Linked DNA regions of Solidesulfovibrio magneticus RS-1. The protein of the gene in region 2 interacts with the protein of the main gene of each other region in a pairwise test. Links are inferred from orthologs where the notes say so. Each region holds a gene or a part of one and is shown on either strand. Other genes may lie near its edges.

Region 1 (3,311 bases), 1.5 Mb from region 2 along the record:
CCGGACGCGGAAAGCCGCTGACGCCGCCCATGGTGCGCAGGGTATGGAACTCTTCCTGGCGGCCGGTGAGGATCTTGTAGGCATAGGCCTGATGCCCCACGTCCCAGACGAGCTTGTCGTGCCCGGGATCGAAGGCGGCAAGGAGCGCCAGCGTCAACTCCACGACGCCCAGCGACGGGGCCAGATGACCGCCGTTCATGGACACCGTGCCGATGATGACCTGCCGGATTTCCTCGGCCAGCACGGTGCGTTCCTCGGCGGAAAGCCCCGCCACGTCGTGGGGATGCTTGATGCGGGTCAGGATGCGCAGGGCCGCGTCGCTCATTGCCGTCATGTGGTCGTATCCTTGTGGTTCGCGCCGGAAAGCCGATCGGCGCGCCCTGGGGTCTCGTTATCAAGGCGCGGGCAGGCGCCCGGGCTACCATTTGTCGCGATGCACGCGGTCGGCCCGATAACGATCCACCGGGGCCGGGGTCTCGGCCGGATGGCCGATGACAAGCAGGGCCATGGCCGTCACTGTATCGGGCAGGGACAACAGCTTGCCAAAGGCCTCTACCCGCTCGGGCAGCGGATAAATGCCGGTCCAGACCGCGCCCAGGCCCAGGGCGTGGGAGGCCAGCAGCATGTTCTCGGCACAGGCCGAACAGTCCTGCACCCAATAGCCGCCGCACTTGTCCAGGGAAATGTCGCCAGCAACCAAGATGGAGACCGGAGCGTTCTTGGCATAGGCGGCGTAGGGGTTGATGCCGCCGATTTTTTCCAACACGGCCTTGTCGCGGATGACCACGAACTGCCAGGGCTGCTCGTTACAGGCCGAAGGGGCCTGCATGCCGCAGCGAAGAATGGTCTCCACTGCCGCGTCGTCCACCGGGTCAGGTTTGAAGGCCCGGACACTGCGCCGGGTCTTGATGGCAGCCAGGCAATCCATGCCGCCCCCTCCCGGCCCGCCCTGGGCCATGGCCCGGCCAGGCAAAAACACCGTCGGAATCAGGCCGGCCAGAAGGCCAAGTACCGTCCGCCTCGCCACCCCTATCTTGTCGCGCGACATGTGGTGTTCCCCTTCCCCGATCTGCAAAACCGGGAGCTATTGCACCCGGACCACGATATAGCGGGCCAGGTCCCGTAAAAACTCAGCCGCTTCACCGGCATAGGGCTCAATGGCGGCAATGGCGGCGGCCACGCGTTCCTCGGCCAGCCGCCGGCTTTCGTCAAGGCCGATCATGGAAGGATAGGTGTTTTTGCCCTGCTCCCGGTCGCTACCCACGGGTTTGCCCAGGGTCGCGGCGTCGCCGATCTCATCAAGGATGTCGTCAACGATCTGGAAGGCCGCGCCCACGGCCTCGCCGTATTCCCGGGCCCGGGCCACGCCCTCCTCGCCCGCGCCGGCCAATATCGCGCCGCACACGCAGGAAGCGGTCAAAAGCGCGCCGGTTTTCAGGGCCTGCATCCGGGCCAGCTCGGCCAGGGTCACGCCTTCCCGGGCGGTGTAGTCCATATCGAGGACCTGGCCGCCCACCATGCCGGCCGCCCCAGCCGCCTTGGCCGCCTCGGCCAGGGCCGGCAACACCAGCTCGGCCGCTACTCCCGGCCAGACCCGGCCCATGCAGCCGAAGGCTTCGGTCAAAAGCGCGTCCCCGGCCAGGATGGCCCCGGCCTCGCCAAAAACTTTGTGGTTGGACGGCCGACCCCGGCGCAGGTCGTCGTCGTCCATGGCCGGCAGGTCGTCATGGATGAGCGAATAGGTGTGGATGATCTCGAAGCCGGCGGCAAAGGGCATGACCCTGGCCCGATCGGCGTCAAAAAGCTCGGCGAAAACGAGACACAGGACCGGGCGCAGCCGCTTGCCGCCGGCCAACAACGAATATTCCATGGCGGCCAGCAGATTCTCCGGCACGCCGCGCTCGCGCATCCGCGCGCCGAAGCGCTCGCGGAGATACACTTCCACCTCGCCGGCCATCACGGCCAACCGTTCCTTCACCGTCACGACTCCTCCCCGGCCGGCCCGCCGTCGCGAGCGGCCTCGTCATCGGCAACGTCAAACGGGACCACAGCGCCGTCCTCGCCGGCCAGACTGATTTCCAGCCGGGCCGCCTCCAGGCGCTTGCGGCACGAGGCCACAAGTCCCATGCCCTCTTTATACAGCGCCACGCCCTTTTCCAGGGGCACGTCCCCGGCTTCCAGGGCGACGGCTATGCGCTCCAGGCGCGCCAGCGCCTTTTCAAAGCTTTCTTCCTTCACGCTCACGGCTGTTCTCCGTCGTCGGGTCCGTCCTGGGACACCACGGCCCGGACGCGGCCTTCATACACCATGACGTCGAGCTTGTCGCCGGGCCGCACGTCGCCCTCCCGGCGCAGGAACTTGCCGGTGCGAAGGACAGTGGTCAAGCTGTAGCCCCGGGCCAGGGGCGCGGCCGGGTCCAGGCCGGCCAGCCGCATGGCGGCCACGTCGAGCCGGCCTTGACGGTCGGCGAGATAAAGCCGCATGCCAGCCGTGATCCGCTCCTTGCGTCGGGTCAAGGCGTCGTCTCGGGCGTCCAGGCTTTGACGGTCAAAGCGCCGGGCCAGACGCGCTTCCAGGTTGTCGAGCCGCCGCGACAGGCCGTCCAGCCGGGCGGCGGCCGCCCGGAGCAGACGCTTTTCGCCGACGACAAAAGCATCTTCCAGGCGCGCAAGCCGCCGGGCCGGGGAGAGCCAGGAAAGTCCCCGGGCCAGGGCAGCAAGCTCACGTTCCCGCAAGGAAACAAGGCTCCCGATCTGGCGGCGAAGCGACATCTCGGCGTCGTCCAGGCGCTGGGCCAGCATCCCGCGCTCGGGCCACAACAGCTGGGCGGCATGGGAGGGCGTGGCCGCGCGCACGTCGGCCACCATGTCGGCGATGGTCACGTCCACCTCATGGCCGACGCCGACGAGCACCGGCAATGGCGCAGCATAAATCGCCTTGGCCACCTCTTCGGTATTAAAGGCCCACAAATCCTCCAGCGATCCGCCGCCGCGAATGAGCACCAACACCTCGGCCCAGTCGTCGGCCACGGCTCGCAGCATGGCCCGCACGATGCCGGCCGGGGCGGCCTCGCCCTGGACCAGGGTCGGATAGACACGCACTTGCGCGCCGTGCCCGCGCTCCCGGCCAATGCGGATGAAATCGCGCACGGCCGCGCCTGTCGGGGCGGTCACCACCGCCACTCGCGTCGGATGGGGCGGCAAGGGCCGCTTTCTGGCCGCGTCGAAATAGCCCTTGGCGGCCAGACGTTTCTTGAGCTCCTCGAACTCCAGCCACAGCCGGCCGGCCCCGACTTCCTGCACCACCTCGGC
Region 2 (3,103 bases):
GCCAGGATGGCCTGCGGGTCATCGAGACCGTGCTGCCGCGCCGCACGGTGCTGCGGCGCAAGGCCGCCGGCCCGGGCACGGACAGCCAGCTCATCGCGGCCGGCGTGGATCTGGCGTTTGTCGTTCAGGCCAGCCGCTACGACTACAACCCCCGGCGGCTGGAACGCTACCTGGCCATGGCTGCGGCCGGCGGCGTCGTGGTCACGGTGCTGCTCGCCAAGGCCGATCTGGCCTCGCCCGGGGAATTGGCCGTGCAGATGTCCAGGCTTGAGGAAACGGCCCGGGCGCCGGTCCTGGCCGTCAGCGCGGCCACCGGCGAAGGCCTCGATGCCCTGGCCGGGCTGCTCGTTCCGGGCCTGACCTGCTGCCTGCTCGGTTCGTCCGGGGTGGGCAAGACCACCCTGGTCAACCGGCTGCTTGGCCGGGAGGCCTTTGCCGTGCGGGAGACCAGCGGCACGGGGGAGGGCGTGCATACGACCACCCGCCGTCAGATGGTCCGGCTGGAAGGCGGGGCGCTGCTCATCGACACGCCGGGGATGCGCGAACTGGGCCTTCTTGGCGACGACGAGGGCCGCCTTGGCGGCTACGGCGACATCGAGGCTCTGGCCCGGGACTGCCGGTTCGCCGATTGTCGCCACGAGGGCGAACCGGGCTGCGCCGTGCGGGCGGCCGTGAAAGCGGGTGGGCTTGAGGCTTCGCGGCTGGAGTCCTGGAACCGTCTTGGCCGGGAGGCGGCGTTTAACGCCATGACCCTGGGGCAGCGGCGGCAAAAGGACAAGGCCTTTGGCCGGATGGTCAAATCGATCAAGAAGGATCTGCGGGGCTGACCCGCCCGGGCCGGGGACATCCCGCGCCCGCGTCATCGTCGCGGCCAGGCCGAGGAATGCTCCTCGGCCTGGCCGTTTGGCGTTTGGCGCTACAATTCCACCTTCACATGGGAGGCGGCGGCGATGGCCTTGGCCTTGGCCTCCTCCACGTCCCGGCCCAGGGCCAGGGCCACGCCCAGGCGGCGCGTGCCGTGGAGCTCGGGCTTGCCGAAAAGCTTGATGGCCGTGTCGGGCTGGGCCAGGGCGGCCGGATCAATGGCGAAACGCGGCGAGGTGGAATCGCCTTCGCCCAGGATAACCCGGGAGGCGGCCGGGCCGTAGAGGCGGATGGCCGGGATGGGCAGCCCCAGGATGGCCCGCACGTGCAGGGCGAATTCCGAAAGGTCCTGGGAAATGAGCGTCACCATGCCGGTGTCGTGGGGCCGGGGCGAGACTTCCGAGAAGATGACCGCGTCGCCCTTGATGAAAAGCTCCACGCCGAAGATGCCGCGCCCGCCCAGAGCCTCGGTGACGGCCCCGGCCATGGCCTGGGCCTTGGCCAGGGCGGACTGGCTCATGGGATGGGGCTGCCAGGACTCGCGGTAGTCGCCCTTTTCCTGGCGATGGCCGATGGGGGCGCAAAAGCTCGTGCCGCCGGCGTGGCGGACGGTGAGCAGCGTGATTTCGTAGTCGAAATCGACAAAACCCTCGACAATGACCCGCCCGGCCCCGGCCCGGCCGGCCGTCTGGGCGTAGTCCCAGGAGGCCTCGGCCGAGGCGGCGTCCCGGGCCACGCTTTGGCCCTTGCCCGAAGACGACATCACGGGCTTGACCACGCAGGGAAAACCCACGGCGTCGCAGGCGGCCAGGAACTCTTCCCGGGTGTCGGCGAAACGGTAGGGCGAGGTGACAAGGCCCAACTCCTCGGCGGCCAGGCGGCGGATGCCCTCGCGGTCCATGGTCAGTCGGGCGGCCCGGGCCGTGGGCACCACCGGATAGCCTTCGGCTTCGAGCTTGATGAGCTCCTCGGTGGCGATGGCCTCGATCTCGGGCACGATATAGTCGGGCTTTTCGGCCTCGATGATGGAGCGAAGGGCCGGCGCGTCGAGCATGCTGACCACGTGGCGGCGATGGGCCACCTGCATGGCTGGGGCGTTGGGGTAGCGGTCCACGGCGATGACCTCGACGCCCAGGCGCTGGGCTTCGATGGCCACTTCCTTGCCGAGTTCGCCGGAACCGAGCAGCAATATTTTGGTCGCGGACGCGGTGAGCGGCGTGCCGATGGTGGTCATGGGGGCCTCCTGAAGTGGGGAATGTCGGGCGGCGACAACGTATAAGGGCGGCGCGGCCAGGACAAGGGGGCAGCAGCGTCTTTGCGCCAAAAAAGGCCGCCTTGCTTCAGTTTGCGCAGCTTTCGGCCGCGGCCTGATCGCGTCCGGCGGCCTTGGCCCGGTAGAGTTGTTCGTCGGCCCGGGCCAGGAGCTCAAGGGGCGAGCCGCCCGGCAGGCAACGCACCGTGGCCGCGCCGCAACTGATGGTGACGCGGCAGGCCGTGGGCGAGGCCTCGTGGGGAATGTCCAGGGCGGCCACGGCCTGGCGCAGGCGCTCGGCCATGGCTGCGGCCGACGGCGCGTCGGTCTCGGCCAGGATGCAGGCGAACTCCTCGCCGCCGTAGCGGGCGACCAGATCGCCGGCCCGGGTGACGTTTTGGCGCAGCACCCCGGCCACCTGACGCAGGCAGGCGTCGCCATGAAGGTGGCCGTAGCGGTCGTTAAAGGCCTTGAAGTGGTCGATGTCGATAAGGACAAGGGACAACGACGCGCCGCCTCGGGCATGGCGGCGGTATTCCCGGGCCAGGGCCTCGTCGAAGCGGCGGCGGTTGGCGATGCCGGTCAGCCCGTCGAGCAGGCTTTGCTCGGCCAGGCGCTTGTTGGATGCCGTCAGGGCCGTCTCGGTCCTCTTGCGGGCGTCGATGTCGATGATGACGGAAAACGCGCCGGCGTAATGGCCGGCGGCGTCCAGCACGGCCCGGGCCGAAACCTGCACCCATTTTCGGCCGCCGTCCTTGCGCAGCAGGCAGCGTTCGTAGACGCCGTCGAGGCCCTGGGTCCGTTCGGCCTGCTTGGCTGTGGCGTCCGCGAACTGGTCCTCGGCCAGAAAATCCAAATACGGTTTGCCCAGGACCTCTTCCACGCGATAGCCCACCATCTCGGCCATGCGCCGGTTGAGGAACGTGACGCGGCCGTCCCTGTCCAGGGCCACGATGCCTTCCAGGGCGTTGTCGACGATGAAGCGGT

What was found.
Region 1: the proteins of purT (region 2) and DMR_RS11625 interact in binary tests that used the Escherichia coli proteins (3 or more experiments, as listed by UniProt). The link is inferred for Solidesulfovibrio magneticus RS-1 from one-to-one orthologs.

What each region holds. Positions count from the first base shown.
Region 1 is NC_012796.1:2,719,189-2,722,499, forward strand. The notes cover bases 35-3,034. They hold DMR_RS11625 (polyprenyl synthetase family protein), read right to left. Parts: upstream 1,985-3,034; coding sequence 1,085-1,984; downstream 35-1,084. Other genes in these bases: dxs (1-deoxy-D-xylulose-5-phosphate synthase), read right to left, coding at 35-334; DMR_RS11620 (nitroreductase family protein), read right to left, coding at 419-1,048; xseB (exodeoxyribonuclease VII small subunit), read right to left, coding at 1,981-2,244; xseA (exodeoxyribonuclease VII large subunit), read right to left, coding at 2,241-3,034. Also shown: more of dxs, read right to left, coding at 1-34; more of xseA, read right to left, coding at 3,035-3,311.
Region 2 is NC_012796.1:4,240,521-4,243,623, reverse strand. Bases 8-2,799 are described here. They hold purT (formate-dependent phosphoribosylglycinamide formyltransferase), read right to left. Parts: upstream 2,099-2,799; coding sequence 917-2,098; downstream 8-916. Other genes in these bases: rsgA (ribosome small subunit-dependent GTPase A), read left to right, coding at 8-827. Also shown: more of rsgA, read left to right, coding at 1-7. UniProt on the Escherichia coli protein: Involved in the de novo purine biosynthesis. Catalyzes the transfer of formate to 5-phospho-ribosyl-glycinamide (GAR), producing 5-phospho-ribosyl-N-formylglycinamide (FGAR). Formate is provided by PurU via hydrolysis of 10-formyl-tetrahydrofolate.